Regions from separate parts of the Paenibacillus sp. JZ16 genome, predicted to be linked through region 2. Evidence: predicted binding sites of a transcription regulator. Region 2 holds the regulator's gene; each other region holds the start of a gene.
What was found. Region 2 encodes Rex, which represses fermentation and respiration genes when NADH is low (regulators of the CRP and FNR family bind a similar motif). Its sites were predicted from a motif close to TTGTGAAATATTTCACAA; they were not measured.
Positions count from the first base shown of each region.

Region 1: the regulator Rex is predicted to act here: its motif matches at 3,654-3,671, upstream of BJP58_RS21035 (flavocytochrome c).
Region 3: the regulator Rex is predicted to act here: its motif matches at 5,005-5,022, upstream of adhE (bifunctional acetaldehyde-CoA/alcohol dehydrogenase).
Region 4: the regulator Rex is predicted to act here: its motif matches at 3,336-3,353, upstream of BJP58_RS17775 (formate/nitrite transporter family protein).

Region 1 is NZ_CP017659.1:4,608,374-4,616,401, forward strand. Features, by position in the region: partial or broken gene aroC (chorismate synthase) at 1-151, shown strand, start outside; gene BJP58_RS21025 (NADH:flavin oxidoreductase) at 260-1,384, opposite strand; gene BJP58_RS21030 (ArsR/SmtB family transcription factor) at 1,502-1,813, opposite strand; gene BJP58_RS21035 (flavocytochrome c) at 1,932-3,452, opposite strand; gene BJP58_RS21040 (TetR-like C-terminal domain-containing protein) at 3,855-4,421, shown strand; gene BJP58_RS21045 (oleate hydratase) at 4,534-6,303, shown strand; gene BJP58_RS21050 (helix-hairpin-helix domain-containing protein) at 6,437-6,655, opposite strand; gene BJP58_RS21055 (ABC transporter substrate-binding protein) at 6,962-7,996, shown strand; gene fhuB (Fe(3+)-hydroxamate ABC transporter permease FhuB) at 7,993-8,028, shown strand, end outside.
Region 2 is NZ_CP017659.1:7,020,371-7,028,398, reverse strand. Features, by position in the region: gene BJP58_RS31555 (hypothetical protein) at 1-2, opposite strand, end outside; gene BJP58_RS31550 (cell wall elongation regulator TseB-like domain-containing protein) at 267-785, opposite strand; gene BJP58_RS31545 (amidohydrolase) at 817-2,118, opposite strand; gene BJP58_RS31540 (redox-sensing transcriptional repressor Rex) at 2,093-2,758, opposite strand; gene dinG (ATP-dependent DNA helicase DinG) at 2,821-5,697, opposite strand; gene BJP58_RS31530 (hypothetical protein) at 5,868-6,473, opposite strand; gene panD (aspartate 1-decarboxylase) at 6,618-7,001, opposite strand; gene panC (pantoate--beta-alanine ligase) at 6,994-7,884, opposite strand; gene panB (3-methyl-2-oxobutanoate hydroxymethyltransferase) at 7,881-8,028, opposite strand, start outside.
Region 3 is NZ_CP017659.1:6,853,200-6,861,227, forward strand. Features, by position in the region: gene nirB (nitrite reductase large subunit NirB) at 1-2,354, shown strand, start outside; gene nirD (nitrite reductase small subunit NirD) at 2,451-2,768, shown strand; gene BJP58_RS30635 (formate/nitrite transporter family protein) at 2,816-3,613, shown strand; gene BJP58_RS30640 (asparagine synthase) at 3,851-4,009, opposite strand; gene BJP58_RS30645 (Crp/Fnr family transcriptional regulator) at 4,094-4,819, opposite strand; gene adhE (bifunctional acetaldehyde-CoA/alcohol dehydrogenase) at 5,091-7,700, shown strand; gene pflB (formate C-acetyltransferase) at 8,019-8,028, shown strand, end outside.
Region 4 is NZ_CP017659.1:3,890,592-3,898,619, forward strand. Features, by position in the region: gene BJP58_RS17765 (molybdopterin-containing oxidoreductase family protein) at 1-1,770, opposite strand, end outside; partial or broken gene BJP58_RS17770 (amino acid permease) at 2,028-2,213, shown strand; gene BJP58_RS17775 (formate/nitrite transporter family protein) at 2,368-3,228, opposite strand; gene BJP58_RS17780 (MFS transporter) at 3,606-4,853, opposite strand; gene BJP58_RS17785 (TetR/AcrR family transcriptional regulator) at 4,964-5,557, opposite strand; gene BJP58_RS17790 (DUF4352 domain-containing protein) at 5,805-6,398, opposite strand; gene BJP58_RS17795 (FAD-dependent oxidoreductase) at 6,530-7,891, opposite strand.

The DNA of each region.
Region 1 (8,028 bases), 2.4 Mb from region 2:
TGTCGATGTAGACGGCAATGAACGGGAAATTGCGACGATCGGCAGGCACGATCCATGCATCTGTCCCCGCGTCGTACCGGTGATCGAAGCGATGGCTTGCATGGTAATCGAGGATCATTACAAGCGTCAAGCCGCTTTGCTGGACGAATAGCAGGGAACAACATACGGCAAAAAACCGGAAGCGATCTGCTTCCGGTTTTGTATTTAAAGATCTAATGCGGCTCTCAGGTCCCAAGGGGGCTGGGGAGCTGAAATCGCATTAAACCAGAGTTTGCAAGGAATCCGGCTTGAATGGTGCCAGCTCGTCGAAACGTCCGTCTCGAACCTTAGCGGCCCATTGCGGATCAGCCAACAGGGCACGGCCGACGGCAACCAGGTCAAATTCATTTTCCTCAAGACGATTCAGGAGCTCTTCGAGGTCTCTTTGGCCGGCACCCTTACCTTGGGTGAAGAGGCTGGTGAATACTTCATCGAGACCGACGGAACCGACGGTGATGACTGTTTTTCCTGTCAGTTTCTTGGCCCATCCAGCAAAGTTCAGGTCAGAACCTTCGAATTCAGGCTCCCAGAAGCGACGGGTCGAGCAGTGGAATATATCGACCCCGGCGTCAGACAGCGCGGTTAACAACTGACCCAGCTTTTCAGGCGTATCCGCCAGCTTGGCCTCATATTGGGTTGTCTTCCATTGGGATAGGCGGATGGCAACTGGGAAGTCTGGACCCACCGCCTCACGTACGGCTTTGACCACTTCGACCGCAAAGCGGGCACGCTTCAGCATGTCACCTCCGTATTCATCGGTACGCTGGTTCGTTCTCTCCCAGAGGAATTGGTCGATCAGGTATCCGTGGGCACCATGGATTTCTACGCCGTCAAAGCCAAGGCGTTTGGCATTCGCGGCTGCATCGGCATAAGCTTGAATAACCTGCTCGATTTCATCCTTGGTCATGGGTTTCGTGACGACGTTGCCGTCCAGGTCAAGTCCGGATGGTCCGATCGGAAGTGCTTCTGGGTTAGGCTCGGCACCTATTGGTCTAGTCATGCCGATGTGCCAAATTTGCGGCATGATCTTACCGCCGGCTTCGTGGACCTGACGGACCACCTCGGCCCAGCCGTTCAATGCGGCTTCACCATGGAAGTTAGGTATATTGGGGTTATCGGTTGCAGCCGGGTGATTTATCAGTGTTCCCTCGGTAATGATCAATCCGACGCCATTCTCCGCACGCCGACGGTAGTAAGCGGCCACATCCGGGCCTGGAACGCCGTTCGGAGAGAACCCGCGCGTCATAGGGGCCATCACCACGCGGGATGGAAGAGTAAGGTTACCGATGGTATATGGCTCGAATAGGGATGCTGTAGATCGGACACTTTGATTTTGATTGCTCATGTATGGAATCCTCCAATATATTTAATATACTTTTCTGCATTTTCATAAAAATAGATATATATGATAAAAAGAAAGAGCTTTTAAGCTTAATCTTCAATCTGAATTTGCTTTTTAAGCCTAAAGCTCTTCCTTGAGTTGTTCGATAAAACGCTTAATGCCCTCCTCATTGCGTCTATAATATGTCCACTGGCCCGCTCGATGGGATTCCAGTAAACCGGCCTTTTGCAATTTTACCAGGTAGCCAGAAACGACCGACTGAGCGAGTCCTGTTTTTTCTGAAATGGAGCCCACGCAGATACCGCCATGAAAATCACATTTGGAAGGCATGTGATCCTGCGGATCAAAATGTTCCTCCGGATGCTTCAGCCACTCCAGGATTTTAAACCGGGACTCGTTTGATAGTGCTTTGATGGTTTGTAAGGTATCCATGTGTTTCATTATATCTATTTTTATAGAAATGTAAATATGATTTTTAAAAATGATCGCTATCGGAGGATTAGGGCAACCAAGCGTGTGTTGTTTTGCCGTATAAAGGGATGTAGACTGCTTACTGCGCTCCTACAAATTCAGCCGATTTGATGCCGGCTTGGCGGCCGAAAATAATGATCTCGGCAACGGAGTTGCCGCCGATCCGGTTTTGACCGTGCAAACCGCCGGTTAGTTCGCCGGCTGCGAACAGTCCTGGAATAGGCTTGCCGTCTTTATCCAAAACTTCCGTGTTCGTGTTGATTTTTACGCCGCCCATGGTGTAGTGAATACCGGGGGCAATTTGGATGGCATGGTATGGAGCCCCAGATAATTCGTTATCCATGCCTGTCGTTCTGTTGAACTCGGTATCTTTATTGTTCTTCACCGCGCTGTTCCATGTATCCAGTGTGGCTTGAAGCTGATCAGCTGGAACGCCCATTTCATTGGCCAAAGCCTCGATCGAATCGCCCTGAATGACAAAGCCCATTTTTTCATATTGCTGAATCGCTTTAACCCGGGATTTTACCCCGGAATCGAACACAAGATAAGCCGATTTTTCAGGAAGCTTATTGATGGCGGCGGTGACGTTATCCCGAGTATCCAGCTCGTTTGTGAAACGTTTGCCTTGGCTGGAAACGAGGATGGCCCCTTCTCCCCGAACGGCTTCCCCGATAAGATAAGATTTCTCCTGCTGAACCGTAGGGTGAACCTGGATTTGATCCATATCGACCGTAGTGCCGCCGAGTTTTTCAATCATGGTAATGCCGTCACCGGTGCTGCCTTCTTGATTGGTGGTCACGTAACTTTTCAGATCGGACCGAACTTCGGAGATCATGTCCATGTTGGCTCCGAAACCGCCGGTTGTCACAACGACGGCATCCGCTGCAATAGATTTCTCGTCTTTCCCGTTGAAGATGACTTTGACGCCGTTTGCTTTGCCCTCTTTTTCCGTAATATCCGTTACCTTGGCGTTGACGAATAGCGGAATTTCTTGTTCTTGTACATTTTTCACCAGACCGTTGACAAGGTATTGTCCTACCGCCGAGCCGTCCTCAGGACGGTGCGTGCGCTTTTCGTTCATGCCGCCCGTAATGGTGATATTGTTCAACCGAATCCCGATGGAATCCAGCCAATCGATCGCGCTTGCCGAATGGTCAACGAAGAAACGAAGCATGTCTTTGTCGTTGGTTTCATGACCGCCCTTTAAAGTCTCTTCATAAAATAAATCGTTGCTGTCCTTAATGCCCTGTTCTTGTTGGAACTTGGTTTCGGAAGCATTCATGCCCGAGGATGATTTTATGGTATTCCCGCCGGCAATCGGCATTTTTTCAAAAATGACCGGGTTCATGCCTTTTTCTTTTGCCTCAAGGGCAGCAGACATACCGGCTCCGCCTGCACCGACGATGATGATATCATACTTTTCTTTGAGCTGATCGATTGGCGTATACCCGGTTTGGGACGCACCCGAAACGGCCGTATCTGGGGCTTCTTCTTTTTTTGCGTTGTCTTGACTCTGATCCTGGGTCCCGCCGCCGCATCCCGCGATGGCGAGCATGAAAGAGAGAATGAGTATAAGCGTTGCTGCAACCTTCTTTTTCACTGTGTAACCCTCCACTTTCTCTACATCTATTTAGTTGACCATAAAGAGCCAAACGAAAAAGGAGGTTTACCGTAGAAAAACGAGAAACAATAGGGTGTGCGAGTGTGGCCTTTATTCTTCGAATCTCAGATCTTCCCCGGTTACCTCCCTCCGTCAGCCTCGTTAGGTCCACTTCATTTTAATATAGGGCTGTTAATTAAGTGGTGAATTATTTCACAATATAAACTTAATTTTTATTTACAACGATGCCATCGGGTTGCGATTTTCTCGACTTCTGCGCATTTCCAATCTATTTGCCTTCATAGGGTCACCGCTTTTTCGCGTTGAGTTCCTTTATAATGAAGGTGTATCGTCTGACTAATGGCCTTTGTGAATGATTACGCTCTGGATTGGAGGAGTTTTATGGCACAAACAACAAAAAAAGCGCTTGCCCTATCGCTAAAAAAAATGCTTGAGAAAAAAACGCTTGATAAGATTACCGTCATTGATGTTGTCGAGGACTGTGAAGTGAATCGGCAGACGTTTTATTATCATTTCAGGGATATTTATGATCTTGTGGAGTGGATTTGCACAAGCGAGGCTACCATAGCGCTGGATGGCAAGAAAACGTATGACACGTGGCAGCAGGGCCTATTGCAAATATTTGAGTATGTGCTAAAAAACAAGGCGTTTGTGACGAGCGTCTATCATTCTATTAAACGAGAGCAGCTGGAAAGGTACCTATTTAACGTAACGTATCATCTTTTGATAGGGGTTATTGAGGAAAAGGCCGTTACGATGTCGATCAGGGATGAGGATAAGTCGTTTATCGCTGACTTTTATAAATATGCGTTTGTAGGGCTGATGCTGGATTGGATTGCGAAAGGGATGAAAGAAGAGCCCTCTGCGATTGTGGACCGGCTGAGCATTTTGATTCAAGGCGATATCTTTTTCGCGCTGGAAAAGTTTAAATTGCACCACTCTCATTAGACAATATTAGCCTTGTGTCGAAAGTTTCGACATTAGGCGGACATTGTCTATGGGAGACCTCCGAATATATTTTTATGATGTAGTTGCTAGAATCAATTCGGAGGTGACTGGAATGTATTATAGCAATGGAAATTATGAAGCGTTTGCTCGCCCGGAAAAACCGGTCGATGTCGACAAAAAGTCTGCATATCTGGTTGGAGCCGGTTTAGGCTCTCTGGCAGCTGCGTGCTTCCTCGTGCGCGACGGCCAAATGAAGGGAGAGCGGGTCCACATTCTGGAGGAGCTTAGTCTTCCCGGAGGTGCCTGCGACGGAATTCATGACAGCGATAAAGGTTTTATTATTCGCGGTGGGCGAGAAATGGAAGATCATTTTGAATGCTTATGGGATTTGTTCCGTTCCATTCCGTCTCTTGAAATTGAAGGCGTATCGGTTTTGGATGAGTTTTACTGGCTGAACAAGAAAGATCCGAACTTCTCTCTAATGAGAGCCACGGTTAACCGGGGCGAGGATGCGCATACTGATGGGAAATTTGCTCTGAGCGAAAAAGCTTCGCTGGAAATCGTGAAGTTGTTCTTTACTCGAAACGAAGATTTGTATGATAAGAAAATTACCGATGTATTCACGGAGGATTTCTTTGCCTCAAATTTCTGGCTTTACTGGAGAACGATGTTTGCCTTTGAAGATTGGCATAGCGCCTTGGAGATGAAGCTTTACATCCAAAGATTCATTCACCATATTGGCGGACTGCCTGATTTTTCGGCGTTAAAATTCACGAAGTATAATCAGTATGAATCATTGATCCTGCCGATGATGAAATATTTGCAGTCGCATGGCGTTCATTTCCAATATGATATGACAGTTACGAATGTAGTATTTGATATCCAGGGCAATAAGAAGGTTGCCAAGCAAATGGTATGTCGCCGTGCCGGCAAAGAGGAATATATCGACTTGACGGAAGATGATTTGGTGTTTGTGACAAATGGCAGCTGCACGGAAAATTCTGCTTTGGGCGACCATCATCGCGCGGCTGAATTTAATCGTTCCACAGGCGGCTGCTGGGAGCTCTGGAGAAATATTGCTAAGCAGGATCCATCCTTTGGACGCCCCGATAAATTCTGCACGAATACGGAAGCGACGAACTGGGAATCGGCAACCGTTACGACACTTGATGACAGAATCCCGCCATATATCGAAAAAATCTGTAAACGCGACCCGTTCAGCGGAAAGGTCGTTACCGGCGGCATCGTGTCCGTAAAGGATTCCAAGTGGCTCATGAGTTATACTCTGAATCGGCAACCGCATTTCAAAGAGCAGCCGAAGGATCAGCTTGTCGTTTGGGTGTACGGATTATTCACCGATGTTCCGGGCGATTACGTCAAAAAGCCGATGAGAGAATGTACAGGCGAGGAAATTACGATGGAGTGGCTGTACCATCTTGGTGTGCCGGAGCATGAAATTGCGGACATGGCTGCCAACTCTGCCCGCTGCATCCCGACTATGATGCCTTACATTACGTCATTTTTCATGCCGAGGACAGCAGGAGACCGGCCTAAAGTAGTTCCGGATGGTTGCGTCAACTTCGCTTTTATCGGACAGTTTGCCGACACGGTTCGCGACACCGTATTCACAACCGAATATTCGGTTAGAACGGCAATGGAAGCTGTGTACACCTTATTAAACGTAGACCGCGGCGTACCTGAAGTGTTCGGCTCTTGCTATGATGTCCGCGTACTGCTGGACTCCACTTCCAAAATGATGGACGGCAAAAAATTAACCGATCTGAAGCTTCCGTTGATCATGAACTTAATAGAAAAGCAGGCTTTGAAAAAAGTTTCCGGAACCGTCATCGAAGATTTACTGAAACGCTATAACATCATATAGTCGAAGTCCCATTATCAAAAGAAGATATGGAACATCAACGAGCGCACCAATCCAAGATTGGTGCGCTGTATGGGGAAAAATAAACACGATAGATCCCTGGTCCTTATGGCTTCAGGAGACCTATCGTGTTTATTTATTCTTTGAAGGTTAGGCCCTTCTCGGCGAGAGCTTCGCGTAGTATTCTGACCGCTTTGGGTCCTACCCCGTGAATCGCCAGCAGTTCTTTCTCGGATGCCTGGGTGAGGTCGGCAAGCTGATGATAGCCTGCAACGATAAGGGCTTGGCGTGCAGGTTTGCCGGCCTTAACGGGAAAGTCGCTTTCTGCAGCCGGAGTGGGGGTTTTGTCACGCATGGAGATCCCTCTCTTTTCGAATGTTTTGTTTAATGGATACAAGGCACAAGAATAGTGGTAGAGGTTAAGTTGGTAGGAATAATCAGTAAGATTATGTTATACATCTAACGTTCTGTAAAGAATGAATCCTATAATCGAAGAAGGACAGATTCATGGATCGTTTAGACAATCTTCATAAATTCTATTGACAATCTTAATGAGAATAATTATCATTGTGCTGAGTGTTGATAATGATAATTGTTCTCAATAATTATTATTAATAAACAATATCTACAATACATAGAGGGTATGAGGGGGAGAAATTCGATGCGCAGTATGAAGGGTGTCGTGTTTATCGTATTGATATTTGCTTTGGCTTTAGCCGGTTGCGGCGGGGGTGCGGCATCCAATGAAGGAGGCAGCTCCACGGCAGCGAAGAATTCGGATCAAGGGGCTGCACAGGGCGGGGATAACACTGAAAGCACACCGGAGACCCGAATCATCAAGCACGCTCTGGGCGAGACGAAAATTACGGGCGTTCCGAAGCGTATTGTCGCGCTGGAATGGCTTTACGCGGAGGATGTCCTGGCACTTGGTGTTCAGCCTGTGGGCATTGCAGACATTGAAGGGATGAACCAATGGGTGAACATCCCGGTAGAGATCGGGGCGGACGTTACCGATGTCGGCACCCGTCAAGAGCCGAATCTGGAGCTGATCGCTTCCTTGAAGCCGGACCTGATCATCGGTTTGAAATCGAATCTTGAAGCCGGCTATGATACGTACAACAGCATCGCGCCTACCTTGGTGTTTGATCCTTATCCGACTGAGGGACAAGGGGATCAATATGAAGAGATGGTTAATACCTTCAATACGATTGCTGACGTGCTTGGCAAGAAAGACGAAGCCGCAAAAGTGCTTAGCGATCTGGATCAAACCTATGCCGATGCCAAAGCCAAGCTTGAAGCAGCCGGCATGACGGAAAAACCGTTTGCGCTCGCCATGGGATACAGTAACCAGAATGCGGTGACGTTCCGGATTTCGACGGATAATTCCTTGGCCGTCAAAATTCTGGAGCACATCGGGCTGACCAATGCCCACAAACCTGATCAATTTGAGGTTTATGGCTTTACCACCACAGACGTAGAGGCATTGCCTGCCCTTCAGGATGCGAATTTCCTGCATATTATCCAGGAGAGCGATAACATCATCGAGAACCAATTGAAGGACAATCCGGTGTGGAAAGGTCTGAACTTTGTTAAAGAAGACCGCGTGTACGCACTTGGCGGTGACATGTGGCCATACGGCGGCCCATTGTCTGCCCAAACCATGGCCCAGAAGACAGCTGACCTGCTCACAAAATGAGTCTCGGCAACAAACTGGCACAAGGCTCCGCG
Region 2 (8,028 bases):
ATGAAGTTCCTCCTTCATTTCTGTATGAAATTTTGTCTATCATGTTGCAATACAATAATACATATAACAACGATATATAGGGATGCATGTAGTTTATATGCTCATTTTGTACAAGTATGAGTATATCACATCTTATATACTTTTTCATGCATGTCTGTGAAAATATTTAGAACAGTTTTTCCATATTATTTCTGAATACGCTTACAATTATAGAGAAAATAAGAGAGGAACCCGCGAATATTAAAGGGCCCCTCTCTACTTCTTATTTATTGATTTGGAAGAATAATGTCATTACCGATGGTGTTACCGTCTTGAAAACGATAAAACCGATAACCGCGCTGACCGTTGTGTTCATACTGCAGCTGCCAGGCATACTCGCCCTCATACATTCCAGGCAGCAGCCGCTTAATTTCTGCGCCAGGCAATTCGTTATAAATCTGCTCCCGCATCTGGTCTTCTGACAACCCCGTATTCAACAAAACGGATTGGACAGCGTCGGCACCTTCAACAGGTACGTTGTCATCCGTAAATTTCACCCATACCATACGATCTTGATTGTCCTGATCCTTCCCGCTTATCACCCAATAGTTATTGTCCTCGCCCCACACCGATTTATAGGTCTTCCCGGACGTAACCAATTGGCCATGCTGTTTGGCGGCAGCAATTGCCATTCTTTCTTCATTCCAAGCATCTTTCATCACATATGAATAATAGAGCTGTAAACCAAGCAGTAACAGCAGCACGCCGGATACACTCAGCAATATCCACTTCGTTTTTTTCTTCAAATCCGTCTTCCTCGCTCCCCTTGATTATTCCCTAGAGGGTTGTAAGACGCTCAAAGGCACGCTGCGCTTCCCGGCGGATACGTTCCTCATCGAGAGTGAGACTCGCGCCATTCTTCACTACCTGCTTGCCGTCAACCCATACATGCTCTACATCCTTCGCACTGGCGGAGTAGATAGCATGAGAAATGTAATCCGTCTTCGGAAGGAAGTGCGCCTGATCCGTGTTCAGTGCGATCATATCTGCCTTCATGCCTACCGCAAGCGTACCAATATCCGTAAGGAAGGCTGACTTGGCTCCATATTCTGTACCCATCCGAAGCGCTTCGGATGCTGGAATTGCGGTTGGATCCCCGCTTACTCCTTTATGGATCAGTGCGGCCAGCCGCATCTCTTCAAACATATCCAGATTATTATTGCTGGCAGGTCCATCGGTACCCAAAGACACGGTGACCCCGGCTTTCAGCAGTGCAGGCACGCGAGCGATGCCGCTGGCAAGCTTCAAATTGCTGCCTGGATTATGCGAAACCATAACTTGATGTTTGGCCAGAATTTCGATTTCTTCATCGGTCAGATGGACGGCATGCGCAAGCAGCGTTGGACGGGAGAACATGCCAAGCTTCTCTAGATGGGCAACAGGGCGAAGTCCGTAGTCATTTACGTTCTGAGCTACTTCCGTTTCCGTTTCGGACATATGCGTATGCAAAGGCAGATTCAAATCATGTGACGCTTGCACGAATTTTTCGATGAAATCCGGCGGGCACGTATAGGGTGCATGCGGTGAGATCATCGTCGTAATTCTACCGTCAGCCTGACCATGCCAGTCTTTCGCGAATGCAACCGCCTCTTCCAGCTTCTGCTGCTGCACCTCAGGCGGACATAATCCGATGACACCGCGCGTCAGAACGCCGCGCATGCCTGAGTCCTCCACTACCTTTGCAACCTGATCCATATGATCATACATATCCACAAATGTCGTGGTTCCGCCTTTAATCATCTCCAGCACGGAGAGCGAGGTTCCCCAGTATACATCGTCGGCCGTGAATTTGGCTTCCATCGGCCACATTTTTTCCTGAAGCCATACTTGCAGTGCCAGATCGTCGCCATACCCGCGAAGAAGCGACATGGCCGCATGTCCGTGCGTATTCACCAATCCAGGCAGGAAAAACAGATGGGTTCCGTCGATGATTTCTGTTCCCTCTTGGACAGTCGGCTCTTCTTCACCCAGGTAAGTGATCCGGTCGTTCTCCACGACCATATATCCGTGTAACACGGATCTGCCTTCCTCTAGTACCGCAAACGTTCCGTTTTTAACCATCCACTTCGTTGTCGTCATGTGCTGCATCCTCCTTGCCGTTATCCAAATAATAGGCCAAACTCTGCAAATCCGTAGTAAAATCTGCCGTATGGATCCGGATATGGGGTGGAGCTTTCAGGATGGTCGGCGCAAAATTCAGGATAGCCTCGATGCCTGCCGCGATTAGTTGATTCGCTACATTCTGCGCCTCAAAATCCGGAACGGTGATAATCCCGATACGAATGCCGTACTCATGAACCGTCTTCTCCAGTTCCTCCATCGGCTGTACGACCAAATTGTTAATTTTCATACCAACTTTGGGAGAATACGAATCGAAAACCGCCACAATCTTCATATTGTCCTTCAGAAATGCATTGTAATTCGATAATGCATGTCCAAGATTACCGGCCCCAATCAATGCGACATTGATCTTCTGGTCCAGCTTTAGAATCTGGCGAATTTTCTCGATCAGATAAGATACGTCATATCCGATCCCTTTCCGTCCAAAATCACCGAAATACGCTAGGTCCTTACGAATTTGAGCAGGATTGAGGTCCAGTTTCTGCCCCAGTTCCTGGGAGGAAACCGTGGAGACCTCCCTTTTCTGAAGCTCATTCAAATAGCGCAAGTATACAGGTAATCTGCGGACCACGGCTTCCGAAATTTTTTCCGATTTCATGCATGCTCCCCCTAATAATAGGTTAATAACTACATTTGTTTGTGCTCGTTCATGGTTTCACTTTATTCAGCTTGGTTCCCTATGCCTGCCTCTTCCTGCAGCCATTTCGAAATTCGGGGAACGATCCCCTCTGTCGGCATGTGCTCCATCTTCGGTCCAGGCAAGGAATATAAGAAATACTTCCCGTAATAGGATTCAATGACCCGAGTATCGTAAACGATGACAATCCCCTTATCCTGCGCGGTCCGTACCAGTCGGCCAAATCCCTGTTTGAAGCGAATGACCGCTTGCGGAACCGAAAGCTTCATGAACGGGTTCTTCTTCTGCTGCTGCAGAAGCTCGCTCTTGGCTTCGACCAGAGGGTGATTCGGCGGCTGGAACGGCAGCCGGACGATGGCAAGGCAGGTGAGCGCCTCACCGGGTATATCTACTCCTTCCCAGAAGGAGCTGGTGCCCAGCAGAACCGAAGCGCTGCTATCCTGGAATCTCCGGATTAACTTGGTACGGCTGGTTCCGTCCATCCCTTGTCCCAGTACCGTAATATCGCTGGATCCCAGCGCCTCCTTCAAGGGCTCATGCACCTGACGCAGCATGCGGTACGAGGTGAACAGGACAAGCATGCGACCGTGCGTTGCGATGGCCGTATCAGCCAATGATTGCACAAGTGTATTCACAAAGAGTGCATCCCCGACCGAGCCCTTCACGCTCGGAAAATCGCGCGGCACAACAAGGAGAGCCTGCTCCCTGTAATTAAACGGGGACGGCAGCAGGACCGTGTTCAGGTTGCCGTTATCTGCCGCTTCCTGAAGACCCAAGTTCTCGATCATGAACTGAAACGATTTGTCCACCGACAAGGTCGCCGATGTCAGGATCACGCTTTGTTTTTTGTCAAAAAACAATTCCTTTAAGTGGGTGCTGACGTCGACAGGCACCGCATAAAGCTGCAGCGATTTGCCGCGGAAGTTGCCGTTCGCCTCCATCCAGTAAACCGTGCCCTCATCGTTCAGGGACATGAAGGTCCTCAGGTCCTCGCGGTGTGCCGCCAGGTCCTTAAACAGACCCGATAGGTCTGTTAACAGACTGTCCGCGCTGTAGTCGTCCAGATCTTCCTTCATTTCGGCAATCAGCTTGTCACCCTTGCGAACGACATCACCCAGCGTCAGATGGATTTGATGCTCCAGCTCGGCCAGCGAATTCCAATCCTTCGGCTTCTTCAGCGGCGATAAGCGAAGCGAGAATTGACCGGCATCCCCCGGAGTCGCGTCTCCGCGCTCCGGAAGAAGTCCGAACAATTGGTCGCTGAGCCGGTCCCAATTCTCTTTGACGGTGATCAGATCCGGATAAATCCGGTCGATGATGGAAGACCACTCGACAGCCTTCTCATGGGACGACGCTTGCAGCAGCTGGCGAAGAGCCGGAAGCTGACCGCTTCGGCTGTCTTTGTACATACGGGTCAACGTATGGACAACCGAAAAATATTTCATCTGCAAGCCAAGGTGCTTGCCCGCGACGTCCTCCAGATGATGCGCTTCATCGATGACGAGACGCTCATAACTCGGAAGCAGCTGGTGATTCGCTTTCACGTCGGTGAACAGCTTCGAATGGTTCGTAATGACAACATCCGCGATGCCCGCTTCATGTTTGGCCCTGTGATAATAGCATTTGCGGAACCATGGGCAGGCACGGCCCAGGCAGGAATCCGAATCGCTGGAGATGGTCTCCCAGAAATCCCCTCCACGGCCGCCAAGGTTCAGCTCCTCATCATCCCCGTTCTCCGTCTGGGTCAACCAAACCAGCATTTGCGCTGCGGTGATCACATCTTCCTTCGGGGAATGAAAATCTCTTCTATTTATTTTATGTTCAAATTTTCTCAAACACAAATAATGGCCTCTTCCCTTGAAAATAGCCGCTTTAAAAGGAAAAGGAACAACCTGGGTGAGCAGGGGAATATCCCGGTCACGCAGCTGTTCTTGAAGGTTGATCGTATGCGTGCTCACCATAACCTTCTGTTCCTGCTTCACGCTTTGATAAATCGCCGGCAGCAAATACCCGAGGGATTTGCCTGTTCCCGTGCCGGCTTCGATCAATAAATGTTTATTGTTATCGAGTGCCTGCATCACTTCCTGAAACATCATGTCCTGGGCATCCCTGCTCTCGTAATGAGGCAGCGTTTCCTTTAGACGTTCACGGACATCATTCATGTATTGCTCAAAGCTTACATCAGCCAAGGGATTAGGCTCCGTCTCATCCCTGGCAGGCGTTATATCGTTCCAATCGTCAACGGCCAGGGCAAATTGACGATAGTACGTATGGGTGTCTCCGGCTTGTACTGCCTGGAGCTCCCTGTCGGCACGGATGCCGTCAAAGAACCAGGCCAAGTCGCTGTCCTCGTCGGCAAACAGGTCGCTTAACCGCTGCACGGTAAGCAGAGGAAGCTCATCGATCTCCTCCAGGCATTTCAGCAGCGCATAGGCTGTGGCAAGTGCATCGCTGTCCGCCTGATGCGGACGGTCATGCTCCAGGCCGAAATGAGAGGACACCATCCCAAGCTGATAAGAAGGAAGCGAGGGAAAACATATTTTTAAGAAGTGCATCGTATCTAGAATTCGGCCGCTGAACGGTAAATAGCCGCAGCGATCGAGTGCATTTTGCAAAAAGTTAAAATCAAAAGCGACATTGTGCCCAACCAATACAACATCGTCGAGCATGGGCACGAGTCCCATCATCATTTCTTCCAATGACGGAGCATCCGCTACATCACTGTCGGAAATGCCGGTCAAACCGGTAATAAAAGGAGGGATCGGAATCCCGGGATTGACATAGGTGCCGTATACGCGGGAGATGCTTCGATCCTCTTCGATGATGGCCAGTCCAACCTGAATGATCTCATCTGCTGACTGGTTGCCCGTGGTTTCAAAATCCAATACGGCAAATTTCATTTCGATAAAATCCCTTTCCTCCAGACTAATTAACAGCATACCAGAAGTTGCGGGTTTTGAACATTCCGGGTACAAAATCCCCGCTCTCCTCCGTTAGCTCCATACGGCAAAAAGCGATACCAAAGTCTCAAGGATGAGCTCTGACATCGCTTCTTGTTTTGGCTTGATTTTTACAGCAAAGAGATCAATTGGCTGCCGTACTGGAGTTCCCCTCGATTCTGCTTGCAGACCTCCAAATTGATAATGGGGTCAGGAAGCGTCGGGTCGCTGTGAATCGCCAGTGCGAAATGCTCCTCGGCCTTCCCTTGCTGTCCATTCAACACCTCGATGCATCCAAGCGCATTGTAAATCATCGCCCGCATCTTTTTGTTGTCTGCCAGGGGCAGGATGGACACCAATACATCGGATGCCGGTATGGTTTGCCCCAAATAAAGATGGGACATCGCAATATACAGCTTGATCAGAAGGCTATCCGGAAATACGGTGGCGGCCGCCTCAAACTGCTGTATGGCCGGCTGGAACATCAACAACTTGTAATAACCTTGACCGCGAATAAATGCATCAAGCTGCAATTCAGGCGCTTCGGTCGGTGGAAAAACAGGAGGCGAGGCGGCACTCTCGCGGAAGATGGCCATCTTCTCTTCAAAATGGAGCCATTCCTCGATAATGCCCTCGCTCATGCTTTTAAGCATGTTCCAGTTTTGTACCAGCGCCTGTTTTTGGGGACCTTGAGCAGAAGGGTAATGCTTCACAATTTCATCTAACATGTTGTTCATTTCAGCGAATACATGTTGAAACATAGCTGCATCCCACCCTTAGCGGAAAAATGAGATCAGTGCGTCGACCTGCACTCATTTTCTGTAGAAGACGGTCTTTTCATCCCTTTAAGGTCCCGACACATTTTGGTTCTTAGGAGACCTTTAGAGAACCGCGGCGTGAACCTCACGGTATTCCGTGTTTACCGGCTTATTCAATTCGTCAACGATCACGACCGTTGGGGTGTGATTGTCGTATTCCTCTTTGGACATCATGGCGTAAGAAATGATGATGACGTTGTCGCCAGGCTGTACAAGCCTTGCAGCTGCCCCGTTCAGGCAAATCACGCCGCTGCCGCGTTCGCCTTTGATCACGTACGTTTCCAAACGGGCGCCATTGTTATTGTTCACGATTTGAACTTTTTCATTCTCCAGAAGATCTGCAGCCTCCATCAGATCCTCATCAATGGTAATGCTGCCCACATAGTTCAGATTGGCTTCCGTCACCGTTGCGCGGTGGATTTTGGATTTCATCATTGTTCTAAACATGGGATCCCCCTACTTTTGGTTGAAGTAACGCATTGTCAATGAGGCGGGTACGGCCAAATCGTACGGCCAGCGCCATAATGACGGTTCTGCCTTCATCCGCAATGCGATATGAATTTTCCACAGGAACAAGTTCCGGGAAAGTGAGCAATTCTGCATAATCAATGTCTGCGAGCGGGGACCGGGATATATAATCCCGAAGAAACGCACGGATCTCTCCTGCCGTCGTCGCTTGTCCCTGCCGGATTGCCTCCTGAGCCGTCCGTAATGAGCCCGACAGCACAAGTGCCTGTTCCCGCTCTTCCGGCTTCAAATACACGTTGCGCGAGCTTAGAGCGAGACCGTCAGCTTCGCGAATGATCGGACAAGGCACGATGGTCACGTCCATGTTCAAGTCCTGCACCATTTGCTCAATCACGGCCACCTGCTGGGCATCCTTCATTCCGAAGAAAGCATAGTCAGGTTTTACGATATTAAACAATTTATTAACAACCGTGGTAACACCGTCAAAATGCCCGGGACGGGAGGCCCCGCACAATAATGACGTAATTTCCGATACGGCAATCTTCGTTTTGGTCGGCTGGGGATACATTTCCTGAACCGTGGGAATAAAAACCACATTCACCCCTTCGGATTCCGCCAACGCCAGATCGCGTGCCTCATCCCGAGGGTAGGTCTCATAATCCTCACCCGGTCCGAATTGAATCGGATTGACAAAGATACTGGCGACCACCGTACCTGCCATTTCCCGCGCCTTGCGCATCAGGCTGGCGTGCCCTTCATGCAAATAACCCATCGTAGGCACAAGTCCTACCGGACCACTGCCGGATTCTCGGCGGTCCTTAAGTTCTGATCTTAATTCCGCAATGGTGCGAATCACTTTCATGATGTCGTGCCCACCTTCTCCTTTTGACTCCCATATAATGTGCTTGTCGTTTCGGAAGCTGCATGATTCTCGGCCTTAAAAACATGCTCCTCGGCCGGGAATGAGCGGTCCTTCACTTCCTTCACGTACTGCGTGATGCCTTCA
Region 3 (8,028 bases), 170 kb from region 2:
GTGGGAATTTTGACATCACCGTCATTGGACAGGAGCCTCATCCGAATTATAACCGCATTATGCTGTCGTATGTGTTGGAAGGCAGCAAAACCTTGGATGACATTGTATTGAATGATTGGAAATGGTACGAGGATAACCATATCACTTTGCATACGGGTGTCACCGTAACAGCCATTGATGGAGAGCGCAAGGTCGTGACAGCCGACAACGGATTGACGGTGCCTTATGACAAAGTAATGATAGCAACGGGCTCGAAGCCTTTTATTTTACCCGTACCGGGTAGTGACAAAGAAGGCGTTATCGGTTTCCGTAACATAGCCGATTGCACCCAGATGCTGGAGGCCGCTAAGGCCTACAAGAAAGCGGCAGTCATCGGCGGAGGGCTTCTGGGTCTGGAAGCTGCCAAGGGATTGGTCAGCCTCGGCATGGAGGTGACGGTGGTTCATCTCATGCAGGATTTGATGGAGAGCCAATTGGATTCGATGGCATCCGGCATGCTGAAAAGGGAGCTTGAACAGCAGGGTATCAACTTCTTACTAGGCAAACAAACAACCGAAATATTGGGAGATACCAGAGTCACGGGACTCCGGTTCAAGGATGGGGATGAGCTTGAAGCCGACCTGGTGGTCATGGCAGTGGGCATCAGAGCGAACACGGGAATCGCCCAAGCGAGCGGAATCGAAGTAAACCGGGGAATCGTAGTTAATGATTATCTTCAAACTTCCTGGCCGGATGTGTACGCGGTTGGCGAATGCTGCGAGCATCGGGGCGCATGCTACGGCCTGGTTGCGCCGTTGTTCGAACAGGGACAGGTGCTGGCGAAGCATCTGTGCGGCGTGGAAGGCCAGCCTTACGAGGGAAGCATTGTATCGACGAAGCTGAAAATCAGCGGTGTTGATGTATTCTCTGCCGGAGAGTTCATGGAGCAAGCCGAACACGCGGTGATCACCGCGAAAGATGATTGGCGCAAGACTTATAAGAAAATATTAATCCGCGACAATATCATTGTCGGGGCGATATTGTTCGGAGATGTGAGCGATTCGGCAAGCCTTCAATCCATGATTCGGAAAAAGACAGCCATGACGGATGAGATTTACGATTCGATCATGGGCACGGATCGTGCAGGGACAGGAGGCGGCAAGGCATTTTCGCTCGAAAAGATGCCCGACGATGAGATCGTATGCGGATGCAACGGCGTAACCAAAAAAGCCATCGTGGATGCCATTACTCTCCAAGGTCATACGACAGTGGATGAGATCAAAGCTTGCACAGGTGCTACCCGCTCGTGCGGCGGCTGCAAACCTGTCGTGGAGCAAATACTCCAGAGCGTATTGGGCGATGGCTTTAAGGCCGCAGGCAAACAAGGCATATGCCCATGCACGACACTCGATCGGGATGAAATCGTCGCCGAAATCCGTGCGAAGGGGCTTACCACGACGAAGGAAGTCATGCATGTTCTGAACTTCAGCAACCCGGAAGGCTGCTCGAAATGCCGCCCGGCCATTCATTATTATCTGGCCATGCTGAACCCGGTAACCCATCAGGAGGAGAGGGAATCCCGTTTTGTCAACGAACGGATGAACGCCAACATTCAGAAAGACGGCACGTATACGGTAGTCCCAAGAATGTACGGCGGCGTTACCACGCCGGAGGATTTGAAGAAAATCGCGGATGTATCGCTAAAATATAATGTGAAAGTTGTCAAGGTTACCGGCGGACAGCGTCTGGACCTCATCGGTGTTAAGAAGGAAGACTTACCGAGCGTCTGGGAAGAGCTCGATATGCCGTCGGGTTATGCCTATGCCAAATCGCTGCGGACCGTGAAGACCTGTGTAGGATCCCAGTTCTGCCGTTTCGGTACGCAGGATTCGATGGGCATGGGGGCATTCCTCGAGGAGAAATTCGAAAGACTGGATTTCCCGGCGAAATTTAAAATGGCGGTCAACGGATGTCCGCGAAACTGTGCCGAGTCGTGCACGAAAGATATCGGAATCGTCGGCAATGACGGTGGATGGGAAATATTCGTTGGAGGCAACGGCGGCACGAAGGCACGTCTGGCGGATTCGTTCTGCAAAGTGAAAACGGATGAAGAGCTGGTCGAAATCTGCGGAGCCCTGATGCAGTATTACCGTGAAACCGGTAAGTACCTGGAGAGAACCTCGGAGTGGGTAGAGCGTTTGGGACTGGAACAAATCCGAGCCGTTATCCTGGACGATCCGAAGCAGCGTAAGGAACTGGTGGAGAGAATCGAGCTTGCCCTGCAGCAAGTTGAGGATCCTTGGAAGAAAGTGCTGAACGACGAGAAGCTGCGTTATACGCTATTCGAGGATGCAAGACCAGTGATCAGCAAATAGAAGGAGGGAGGAACCTGCTTTCCTCTTGCCGCCTGAGCATATAGAGTTTATTGCAGTATGGATCGGAATAGACAAGAGAAGTGGAGGCTGCATGTTATGGAAACCGAAAGATTTATTACGGTAGGAAATGAAAATGATTTTCTGTCACAGCTCGGAAGGGTGGTCCATCTCGGAGACCGGGAGATTGCCGTCTTCCGGACTTCGGATCATCAATGGTTTGCGCTGGACAATCAAAGCCCGCATCCCAAAGGAGGGCCACTCTCGGAAGCCATCGTATCCGGGCACTACATCTACGATCCGTTATACGATTGGAAGATCGAGCTTTCAACCGGGCTCGTACAGGCTCCGGATCAAGGCCAGGTTCGTGTATACCCGATTCGCGCCGTGGACGGGAAGGTTGAGGTGGCTGTTTAAGGCCAGATCTCGCATATTAAACAGACGAAATCAAGGGGTGGTATCCCATGTTTAAAACGGATGTGGAAGCCGTTGTTAATGCCGCCGTCGGGAAAAAGGAGCAGATGAATCATAATCTGCTGCGCTATATGGTATCGGCTATGCTGGCCGGCGCGTATGTCGGCATTGGAATTGTATTGATCTTTAAGTTGGGGGCGCCGCTCGCGGCTGCCGGTTCGCCCTTCCAATCCCTCGTCATGGGAGCGGCATTCGGGATCGCGCTCACGTTGGTGGTGTTCGCAGGATCAGAGCTGTTTACCGGGAATCATATGTTTTTTACGATAAGCACATTATCCGGTCGAACGACAATGGGGGATACGCTGAAGAACTGGGTGCTCGTGTTTATCGGCAATCTGGCCGGAGCGATTCTGCTCAGCTATCTGGTGTATGCTTCCGGCCTGTTCAAAGGCCTGCCGCCGGACCATCTCATCTTCACGGCTGCCGCCAAGAAAATGAATGATCCGTTTATGGAGCTGTTCTTCCGAGGCATCTTGTGTAACTGGCTTGTCTGTCTGGCCTTGTGGATGGGGATTCGGGCCAAAGGAGAAACGACCAAGCTGATCTTAATATGGTGGTGTCTGTTTGCCTTCATTGCGACAGGGTACGAGCATAGCGTAGCCAATATGACACTTCTGACGCTCGCGACGATTTTGCCGGGGCATCCCGAGACCATTTCCATCGGCGGATGGATCAGCAACATGGTGCCGGTCACGCTGGGGAACATTCTTGGCGGCGGATTGTTTGTGGGGATGGCGTATTGGTTTATCTCGTCGGGAAAAGGGAGCAAGCAAAAGAAGGTTGCATAGTAGGCATCATAGAAAAGGGGCTGCTCATAAAGTGGGTTTACTCACTTGATATACAGCCGAAAAGAAGCGGTCGACCAAACGGTTGACCGCTTCTTTCATTTGTCTAATTAAAGTGAGGGATCTGCACGGAACGTCTCCTAACAAAAAAGAGGGATCCCGTCGGGCACATACATAAAAAGCCGTCCCTTCAGTTCAATGACTGAACAGGACAGCTATATGAATCTTGTCTTCCAATCCTTACCGATGTTCCACCAGGTCAATCGCACCAAGCACAATATGAGCCAGTCCGAAGCCGAGAATACCGGTTGCGGCAAGTTTATACTTGCTGCCAAGCAGAGCGGCACCCGAAGCAGAAACCACAGTTCCAAGAACAGCAGGAATCAAACCTTCACGCATGCTGAGCACTCCCTTTATTTTGGTTTGGAAAGACAAGGTTATTGTAAGCAGATGACTGTATATTATGCACTGAAGGGAGGCCGATTAAATCCGGCAGATTTCGTTCGGACACAACTCGCAATGGCAGATTTCCTGCAGCATCGGAAGATCTTTAATGACAATCATCCCGCCGGCATATTCGATAGCATCTTTTTTGCGCAGGTCACTCAGCATCCGGTTCACGCTTTCGCGGGTTGCGCCAATCATGTTCGATAGATCGGTGTGGGTAATCTTCTTGTTGATGAGAATAGTATCATCCGCTTGATGCTGCCCGTAGGTGTTGCTCAGCCGGATGAGTGTCGATGTTAAAGCGCCGGGCTTGCCGTACATCATGAGATCCCGAAATTTGGTCTGGGTGATGCGGTGGTGAATGCCCATCCACTTCATAAAATCAATGGCGAAGTCGCAGTGCTGACAGATCAGCAGCTCCAGATCCTTGTGCTCGATGACACCGACAACACTATCCTCAAGCACCTCTGCCGAGAAACTGTGATTGTTGCTGAAGAATGGATCGGCTTGCCCGACCATGTCTCCCGGATGGTACATATATAGAATCAGTTCTTTGCCTTCATCGGTCGATTTGGTTAATTTGATTCTTCCTTGTTTAACGTAGTACAGCTTGTCGGCGAAATCGCCTTCCCAGAACAAATGGGATCCTTCAGGGAGTACCCTTTCCTTCATGCTGACCAGCAGACGGTTGCGGTTTTGCTCCGAGAAGCACTGCGTGTTCCCTAAGTTTTCGATTTCCATTACATGGTCTACAGTATTCATGTTGGTATCCCCTAACATCCTAAAATTTGATCTGTTTAATCTTTAAATACATTATAACGTGAAAACATTCACTTTTGGAGGGGAATAAGAGGGAAATCGTGGCGAATTTTCAAACTTTGTGACCTCTTTCACTTGAAAGGAGGGGGAGACAGGTGTAAATCACACAGAAAAGATAAATACTTATATTGTGAAATAATTCACATGAAATTAAAAACAGCTGTGTTACGATCAAAGCGTAGAAAGAAACATGAATCATGGGAGGATGAGAGATATGGCTGTGAGCAAAGGAACGGTGGAAGTAAAAGGACAAACAGCGTCGGAGTACATTCAGGGGCTGATTGACAAGGCGAATCGGGCCAAAGAAAAGTTTATGGAATTGAATCAGGAGCAAGTCGACGGGATTGTACAGGCCATGGCCATGGCAGGTCTTGAGAAGCACATGCAGCTGGCGAAAATGGCGGTTGAGGAAACCGGACGCGGCGTGTACGAAGACAAGATCATCAAAAACCTGTTTGCCACAGAGTATATCCACAACAGCATTAAATACGACAAAACCGTGGGTATCATTGAAGACAACGCCTATGACAGCTTTCAAAAAATAGCAGAACCGATCGGGATTATCATGGGGATAACACCGGTAACCAATCCGACCTCCACGACGATATTCAAGGCACTGATCTCCATTAAAACAAGAAACCCGATCATCTTCGGATTCCATCCATCCGCGCAGGCCTGCAGCAAGGAAGCCGCACGGATACTGCGGGATGCTGCCGTGAAGCAAGGTGCTCCTGCCGATTGCATCCAGTGGATCGAAGCTCCTTCCATGGATAAAACCAATGCGCTGATGAATCATCCTGACGTTGCCTGCATTCTGGCTACAGGCGGTTCGGCGATGGTCAAAGCGGCATACAGCTGCGGCAAGCCTGCCCTGGGCGTTGGACCAGGAAACGTGCCTTGCTTTATTGAGAAGAGCGCGGATTTGGATCAGGCAGTGAACGATTTGATTTTGTCCAAAACCTTTGATAACGGCATGATCTGCGCTTCCGAGCAGGCTGTCATTATCGAGGAGCCTATATATCATACAGTGAAGAAAAAAATGATTGCCAGCGGCTGTTATTTTGTCAACAAGGAAGAGCTGGCGAAACTGACTGCGCATGCGATGGTATCGGATAAATGTGCGGTAAATCCTACTATCGTCGGACAGCCGGCAGCTAAGATAGCCGAGGCTTGCGGATTCGAGGTACCTGAAAGCACCAAGATCCTGGTCGCCGAGCTGGAGGGAGTCGGACCTGCCTACCCGTTGTCTGCCGAGAAGCTTAGCCCGGTGCTGGCCTGCTATAAAGTGAAAGATGCGGAAGAGGGCATCACGCGCGCTGAAGAGATGGTTGCTTTTGGCGGCATGGGCCACTCGTCGGTAATCCATTCGCACAATGAGGACATCATCATGAAATTCTCGGATCGGATGAAAACCTGCCGTATCCTGGTGAATCAGCCATCTTCGCAAGGCGGTATCGGCGATATCTACAACACGAATCTGCCATCGCTGACGCTGGGCTGCGGTTCGTATGGACGTAATTCCACTTCGTCGAACGTGACGGCTGTCAATTTAATCAACGTGAAAAGGGTGAACCGCAGAACCGTGAATATGCAGTGGTTTAAAGTGCCGGACAAAATTTACTTTGAAAAAGGTTCGACGCAGTATCTTGCGAAAATGCCGGAAATCACCCGTGTCGCTATCGTTACCGACCCCATGATGGTGAAGCTGGGTTATGTGGAGCGGGTAGAGCACTATCTGCGTCAGCGCAGAGTGCCGGTAGCCATCGAAGTCTTCTCGGAGGTTGAGCCGGATCCTTCGACAACGACCGTAGAACGCGGAACGGAAATGCTTGCAAGATTCCAGCCGGACTGCATCATCGCCCTCGGCGGCGGATCGCCAATGGATGCAGCGAAAGCCATGTGGCTGTTCTATGAATATCCGGATACGGATTTTAACAATCTGAAGCAAAAATTCATGGATATCCGCAAGCGGGTCTATAAATATCCGAAGCTAGGACGGAAAGCGAAGTTCGTTGCCATTCCAACAACGTCGGGAACGGGCTCGGAAGTAACTTCGTTTGCCGTGATCACGGACAAAGGGCTGGGGAATACCAAGTACCCGCTGGCTGATTATGAGCTGACACCGGATGTGGCGATTATCGATCCGGAATTCGTTTACACGCTGCCTAAAACGGCGGTAGCCGATACCGGCATGGACGTTCTGACACATGCAATTGAAGCCTACGTATCGGTGATGGCCAGCGATTATACGGATGGGCTTGCCATCAAGGCCATACAGCTGGTGTTCCAGTATCTTGAGCAGTCGGCGCTTACCGGCGACAAACTTGCCCGCGAAAAAATGCATAATGCTTCGACGCTTGCCGGCATGGCTTTTGCGAATGCGTTCCTTGGCATCAACCACAGTCTTGCGCATAAGTGGGGCGGACAGTATCATACGGCACACGGACGCACCAATGCGATCCTGATGCCTCACGTCATCCGTTACAACGCGAAGAAGCCAACGAAATTCGCTGCATGGCCTAAATACACCCACTTTGTGGCTGATGAGAGATATGCTGAAATCGCGCGGATTCTCGGACTGCCGGCAAGAACGACGGAAGAGGGCGTGAATAGTCTGATTGGCGCAATCCGGGAGCTGAACAGCAAGCTCGGGATCGAGGAATCGTTCCAGCAGCTTGGCATCGACCCTAAAGATTTCGAGAAAAATGTTGAGCATTTGGCGGACCGGGCTTTTGAAGACCAGTGTACAACGAGCAATCCGAAGCTGCCGCTGGTAACGGAGCTCGCAGAAGTTTACCGCAACGCATTTTACGGCCGGTTCTAGACAGGATAGACTCTAAACGCTGATCGTGAAGATCCATGAAGATTTTGAGGTAAGGCATGCAAAACTAGACTCAGAGTGATAAAAGTCACGGGAAAAGATAAGTTTGTGATTATTATCACAGATGCAGGAGATCAACAGGACTACAATAAAGATGTAGAAGGAAGCTGAATCTCAGATCTTTGATATAGAAGCTTGAAGGCACAAGGCGGGGTAGTGGCACCATTGATCGTGAAAATAATCACATTAAAGATCTGGGATAGATCAAGGTGTGGCCCCGCCTGTCCTTGCAAGCCCCAGCAAATCTAGGAGGGATTCAATATGTCGGTGA
Region 4 (8,028 bases), 3.1 Mb from region 2:
GGTCGAATTCAGGAAGTTGTGGTTCGGCGGCGAAATGAACATGAGCGGGTATTTGTGCCCGCGGCCGCGCCTTACGCCGTCATAACCTTCCTTGAGCGGCACGTAGGTCGGAAGAGGCGGAAGACCTGCTTCCTCCAACTGTGCGGAGTAAAGCTCGATCCGGCCCGAAGGCGTCGGCAAACGATCCAGATATGTTTCAAGCGGCGTCATATCAAGCTTCACATAGCGGTGTTCCTTTAGCTTGTCCAGCGTGACGCCGTTCAGATAAGGATTACCCGGGAAGTCGAGCGCTCTTGCCATCATCTCCTCTTCCGTCTCATGGAAGGCCGGGTCAGTGAACCCCATAGCCCGCCCCAGCATGGAGAACAGCTCTACATTGCTCTTGCTCTCCCCAAGCGCCGGGATGACCGGCTCCTGCAGCTGGATGTACTGATGCCAGTAGGAAGCGAACAGGTCGGTATTCTCGAACGAGGAGGTTGCCGGGAGCACGATATCTGCATACTTGGCCGTATCCGTCATAAACAGGTCATGCACAACCGTAAACAGATCCTCCCGTGCAAACCCTTCCCTTACCCGCTCGGAGTCGGGAGCGACAACCAGCGGATTGCTGCAATAGACAAAGACCGACTTAATCGGCTGTTCGGTCATGGCAAGCGCCTCGCCGATCCGGTTCATGTTAATCGTCCGCGCATCCGGATTCGGACGGAGATCGGGACGTTCGAGCGCATCGCTGTCCATGCTGTTGTAACCGCCGTTCGACTTGGCGGCCCCTCCGCCCCGCTTCAGCCATTGTCCGGTTAAGGCCGGAAGCGCCGCAATGCTGCGCACCGTCAAGCCCCCATTGTCATGATGCTGAAGACCGTTACCGATATGAATGTAAGAAGTATCTGCCCGGCCGTACAGCTCGGCCAGCTTCTCGATATCCTCAACTGGAATTCCGGTAATGGAGGATACATGCTCCGGTGTATAGTCTTTCACATGCTCACGCAAGGCTTCATGACCGATCGTATACTGCCGCAGGAATTCCTCGTTCACCATGCCGTCACGGAACAAGATGTGCATGAGGCCGACGGCCAGTGCCGCATCCGTGCCCGGAAACAGCGGAATGAACCAATCGGCCCATTGCCCCGTCTGGTTCTTATGCACGTCGATGACAACGACCTTGGCACCGGCCTTGCGCGCTTTCTCTGCCAACACCACCTGATGCATATTGGTGCTGACGATGTTGCCGCCCCAGACGATGATGACATCGGCATGAACGGTATCCTCCGGGACGGTGCCTCCATTAAACCCCATAACGGATTTCCAGCCCTCATTGCCTGCCGAATTACAGATCGACTGCTTCAGCCGGCTGGCGCCCAGCCTGTTGAAGAACCTCCGATCCATGCCGTCTACACTTAATATCCCCATGTTGCCGTAGAAGCTGTAAGGCAGAATGCTCTCAGAGCCATGCTCCTCGATCAGCTTCTCGTAGCGTTCGGCAATCTCCTGAACCGCTTCATCCCAGCTGATTCGCTCGAAAGCGCCCTGACCTTTGGGCCCTACCCTCCGCAGCGGATATAGCACGCGCTCCGGATGATACACTCGATGTGTCATATTACGGACTTTATTGCAGATGGCTCCCTGCGTAATCGGATGATCCGGATTACCGGTAACCTTCACGATTTTTCCGTTCTCTTTATGCAGCAGCAGGCCGCAAGTATCGGGACAATCCAACGGACAGACCGCCGGAAACACGCCGTTTTCCTGATGAATCATCGCTTGAGTCATTTCGTCTATTCCCCCTTGTACACGCTGAATCATATCCCTTTATCTTAAAAGAAAATCAGGGTTCCAGTAAAGTCTTACATTTTTTTCTGCATCGGTGATTCACTCTACTTCCTTCCGGGTATATTCCTATCAAGAGCAACGAAGAGGAACCCAGACCCTTTCTCTTCCTTGCCAAATCATGGACCACTCCCAAAAATTCGCCATGCCCATGTCTCCTCCCCCGAGACCGGCATGGCGAATTTGTTTTGTATGGCATTATCGATACCGTACAGCGAAAGGCAAGCGAATCCGACTACCAGGTTACCATGGTCATCCCGCAGTTCATCCCCAATAAGGGCTGGCATAACTTCCTGCACAATCAATCCAGCTTGCTCATCCGTGCACATTTGCTGTATCGGAAAGATGTGATTATTACGACTGTGCCTTACCATTTAAAAAAATAGCGGGCTTGTTCCTTTTGCGACTTATGCAAAGAGTCCGCTCCGCCAACAACGACAAAAAAGCTGCGATCATCCGACCCTATCCCTTAGGGAGCGGTCGATCGCAGCTATTTTCCACTGCCTGACGATTGCCAGACTTACGGTATTAAGAAACATTCTACGCAGAATGAACCTGTTGAGCAGTGCCGGTAGCCGGAGCGGAAGGCAGCGCAGCTTCTTGTTCGCCGCGTGGAATGACCTCAACCTTATCATTCTTCTTCAAATATACGGTCCCGTAGGCAGCTCCCACAAACAGCGCGCCTCCGACGAAATTGCCAAGCCATACCGGAATGAAATTTATGAAATACTCACCCCAGCTGTAATACCCTTCAAATATCGCGGCCGGAATGAGGAACATGTTGGCCACCACGTGCTGAAAGCCGATGGCTACAAACGCCATCGTCGGAAACCAGATCCCGAGAATTTTGCCACTCATCTGGTCCGATCCGTAGGACAGCCACACGGCGAGCGCTACGAGCCAGTTGCAGCCGATGCCCGACAAGAAAGCCTGCAGGAAGCTGTCGTCCAGCTTGTGTCCCGCCATATCCACCAGCTTCTCCAGATAAACTCCGCTGCCTGTCAGACCGGTCACATGACCGAAGAAGTAAGCGACGAACAACGCCCCCGCCATATTGCTTACCGTGACGAGAGCTAAATTCCGTATCATCTCCTTCGTGGAAATCCGCTTCTTGAATCTGGCCAGGGACACGGCCATCATGTTGCCCGTCAGCAGCTCTCCGCCTGCGAGCAATACAAGGATCAGTCCGACAGGGAATATCGCCGCGCCTATAAAACCGGCAATGCCTCCCCAAGCCTCAGACGCCCCGGCAATCACGCGAATATCCAGCAAAAAGCCGAGCGCGATAAAAGCCCCCGCCAAAAATCCTAATATCATTACGTTCATGACGGAGTTATGTGCTTTTTTCACCCCGTTCTCCACGGTGATCTCCGCAATGCGATCCGGTTTGTAATAGGCCATGGCCGTTCCCCCATTTCTCCCGCATTCCGTCCTGAAAATCTCTCGAATGCAGCTTCTGATGTTTCTGTTACAGTTACCCATATTGTACCGCAGCCGCCAAAGCAAGAACGTGAATTATATCACGACCTTGTGCGTCAGGATCGGACATCCTAGAATCCTGGCTGCCCTTGATCACGTTTGAGATCGATCATTCGCTCGATCTGAGCCAGCGGTACATATAAAAAAATGCGGTGCCCGGAGATAATCCCTACACCGCTTGGTTGGTGCTTTTACCAGCCCTCTTGTTCTAAACCAGCTAACTTATGCCAGTTTACAAGCAACACGTTCTAAACCAGCAGCCTATGCCAATTTACCAGCAACAAGTTCTAACCACTATCCTATGCCTCGGCGGCAGTCTCTACTCTAACAGGCGTTTCCTTTTCCTGAGCCGGAACGTTCGAGATCGGAAGCTTCATGCTAATCAAGGACGACAGCAGGAAGAGCGCGCCTGCCGTAAAATACACGACCACAATGGAGGTTACCGACATATACCATCCCGTAAACCCGGAGCCGATGAGCAGCATGCCGGTAAACATCGGCGTCATCACGCCATTCAGCCGACCGATGAATTTCTCTTCCACCTGCTGCATCATCACGGCCATCAGAACCGTCTGCGCCATCGCCATCAGCACCCCGGTTGCGAAGCGCATCGTGCCGGTCAGGATCGGCCACTGGGACAGCACCTCGACAAAGGTCGAGAGGCCAAGGAAGGCAAGCCCGGCGAACAACAAGTAGTTGCCTTTCACTCTCCCCGCAATGACAGCAGCCAGCACGCCGCCAATTAACATGCCTAGGCCCTCTAGCGCGGTGAACCACTGAACGCTGGACATTGCCAGTTGTAAACGCTCCGTGATGACAAAGATATCAAGCGGCTGAACAAGTCCGCTGCCGAGCGCCAATAAAACATAGACCACCAGCAGCACCTTCAACAGCCGGCTGGACCCGATATAAGTGAAGCCCGCCTTCATGTCCTTCATAAAAGAACCGGTCGATTCCGAATTGTTAGAGGGTTCATCCACACTGGAAGGAAGACACATTAGCACGATCGCCGAAGCGCCGAATAGAACCAACAAGCTGATTAAAGACGCCTGCAATCCAAAAGCTTGATAAATCGTCGTACCGACCATCGGTCCCAAAATGATAAACAGCGACATCGAGGTCTGGGACAAAGCTGTGGCCGCGGGCACATGCTCATCCGGCAAGCAGCGCTTGATGAGCTTCATGGACGAAGGCTGCGAGAATTGAGATACAACAGCCGAGACCAGGGTCACCGCAAACACGGCCTGCCAATATCCCGCATACACAACGAACAGGATAAGCAATATGGATAAAAAGCTGAGAATGTCCCCCCAGATCATCGTTCGCTTGGGACGCCAACGGTCCGCCAGCACGCCGCCAATCATGGAGATCACAAAGATCGGAGCGTATTCAATTACGGTAAGCAGCGATACGGCGACCGGATCATGGTTGCTCTTCTCCATAATGAAGAACAACAATGCCATGTTGCGGATCCAGATCCCGATATTTTGCATGAAATCCGAAACCATCAGCAGCACGAACGCGCGGTTGCCAAACAAATGCCTCATGTTTTATCCCCCTAGTTTAAACCGACTATTCGGTTTAAATATATTTATGCGGAAACGCCCGCCCCGCTTGCAAATCGAGAAGAAGCGTTTCCGATAAATCCTCCGGTTCACTACGATCCTCGGCTCGATAACACACCGTTTAAAAAGTAAGTGACTCCCTTGCGATACAGCTGCCTTGATTCCTCCTGGGTCCGTTCAAAGTACCACACCGACATCCCATCAAGCAGCGATGCGAATATGATGGATATTTCCTCTACATCCTCTGCCGGTATTCGCCCTTCGCTTACTCCTTCCGCGAAAATCTCGCGGTAGAGCGTGCGCGGACCTTGCAGGATGGCCAGCATCTCGCCCACAATCGTCTTATTCTCCGGCTGATTGATAAAGAATTCCTCCGCAATCTTGGTCAGCGGATTCTGGAAGTCGTCGACCATATGATCGGCAATGCCGTACAGCTTCTCCTCGAAGCTGGCGTAACGGGCTTTTTGATCGTTCCAGGCTTCCATCCATTCCTGATTCTGCTTCGCCAGCAGCTTGACAAACAAATCTTCCTTGCTCTCAAAGTGATAGTAGATGCTTCCCTTACTGGCACCCGTATACTTGACCAGTTCATCCATGGATGTTGCCGCATACCCGCGCTGGATGAACAGTTCCTTCGCTTTATCCAGAATCATGTCGCGCTTTCGCTGCGCTTTTTCTGAAGACATCGATGTAAGCACTCCTTGCTTGGAAATAATAGTGCGGAATTCACGTACCAAAACCTGGTTCTCTTAATAAAAATGAATCTGTGAAGATGATGAACACCATTAACAGCAATAAAACCGACTGTACGGTTTAATCATACTGAAAACATTCCCGCATGTAAAGCAGCATCTTCACAATCACATAGAAAAAAGGACCTTGCCTAAGCAAAATCCTCTCATCATTCGTACATCCGAAACCAATATTATTTTTTTATTCCACTGCCCAAATGGCTCTTCCTTCTTTCATCGGATCGCCATAACTCAGCTGCAGTCCCTTAACCCCCTGCTTCACTTCGTACGGTATTTCACCTGTCAGCTCGCCGCCTGGGGCAACGGTGCCGTCCAGCATTTTCACGTCATCCGTAATGGGAACCGTATAGTTAAGATCGCTCGAATCCGTCAGGGAAAAAGACAGCGCGGAAGAGATGACCAGCGGCTCCTGGCCATTGTTCTTCACGGTAATGTCAACCACCTTAAACGTATGGCCGGGCTGGGGCTTCAAATATTCATCACCCTCGGATTCACGTACGCCGTTTAGCGTAATGACCGTGCCGTGATAATCCACCGTATCGCCCACTGCGGCAGGTTCGCCGATCGGCTTCACCTCTGCGTTGTCGGCCGGTTGGTCCTCACCTTGGGGTTCTGCAGGCGGCTGTTCTTCAGACGTCCCCGTCTGATCTGTCCCCCCACTGTCCACAACAGCCGGCGGAGTCTCTGCAGGCGGATCAGCCTGATCATTGGAACAAGCCGCCGTCAGCAGCATGGAGAACAATGCAGCTGTGGCCAGCATTACTTTTTTATTCATACTTTATCCTACCTCCTGAAAGTCGAAATCTACATGTCCGGATATTTTCCAATTCGCTGTCAAAATCCATAATCCTTCAAAAACAAGAAAAAGACCCCCAAATCAGGGAGTCTTCTTGGTGAATCGATCACTTACGAATGCACCGGTGTTTTTGTTTCGACCGCCGGCAATGCCTGCAGTCCAGCCGTGTTAAGGAAATTCCACGGTTTATTGTAATGCGGCTGGAAGAAGAAGTCGATGAAGGCCAATTGATCAATCGTCATCCGATTCTGTATGCATACCGACAGCGTGTTAATGGATTGCGTCATATCCACTTTGGAAATAACCTGTGCACCAAGCATCCGGCGGCTGTCTTGCTCATATACCACCTTCAGCGTAACCTCTTCAAAGGTAGGCATGAATTCCGGACGGTAATGATCCGTAATGGTGACCGTCTCCACCTTCAAGCCTTCGTCCTTGGCGGCTCCTTCGGTTAATCCCGTCGACGCAATGTTGTGTTCGTATATTTTCAATCCCGACGTACCTTGCGTTCCCATATATGGGGTTGTTGGCGACACAAGATTGCGTGCAACGAGCGTACCCATCCGGACTGCGTTCGTAGCCAGTGGAATGTACATCATTTTACCGGTCGGGTTATAGTGCACGGAGCAGCAATCGCCTGCTGCATATACATCCTGCTTGCTGCTTTGCATATATTGATCCACGACGATGGCGCCATTTTTCAGCATTTCCACCTGCCCCTTCACCAGCTCCGTATTCGGACGGAAGCCGATGCAGAGGATCACGAGATCCGTGTCGATCTCACCTTTGTCGGTGATGACCTTGTTCACCTTGCCATCCTTGCCTTGGAAAGAAGTCACGGTCTGGCCCAGAGCCATCTCAATCCCTTTTTCACGGAAGGATTCCTCGATCTTGCCGCTAAATTCAGGATCCAGATATTTGTTCAGAATGCGGTCGGCACTATCAATCAGGGTAACCTGCTTGCCGTTCTGTTGGAAGGCTTCGACCAGTTCTACGCCGATGTAACCGGCGCCGACAACCGTAATGTGTTTCGCTTCCTGCGCTTTTTCAATGATCGCATTGGAATGATTATAGTTTTTGCAGAGCAGAATATTATTCAGATCGATGCCTTCAAGCTTCGGTACGATTGGCCATGATCCGGTTGTGATAATCAGTTTGTCATAGGCATCATCAAAAATTTCTTCTGTAACCAGGTTCCGAACTTTCAAGCTTTTCTTATCCGTATCCACCGAAATGATCTCATGCTTCATCTTGGTTTCAACACCCAGCTCGTCGAGCTTCTGAGGCGAAGAGTAGAACAGACCGTCAGGGTCTTTTACAACGCCTCCGACGTAAAGCGCGATGCCGCAGGACAGGAATGAGATGTTATCATTGCGTTCATAAACGGTGATCTGTGCTTCCGGGTAAAGTTTGGCGGTATTCACGATGGCGGACGTTCCTGCATGGGTACAACCGATAACTGCTACTTTCATGGTTTTTCCTCCTCCAAGTATGAAGCTGTATATTTGATTAAGATGAGCACTTTTGCCTGGATTCATGCTTGGTAACGCTTGTTGAGCATGAATGTGATGACTGGTAATATTATTTGTGAATGTTTTCACTTCATGCT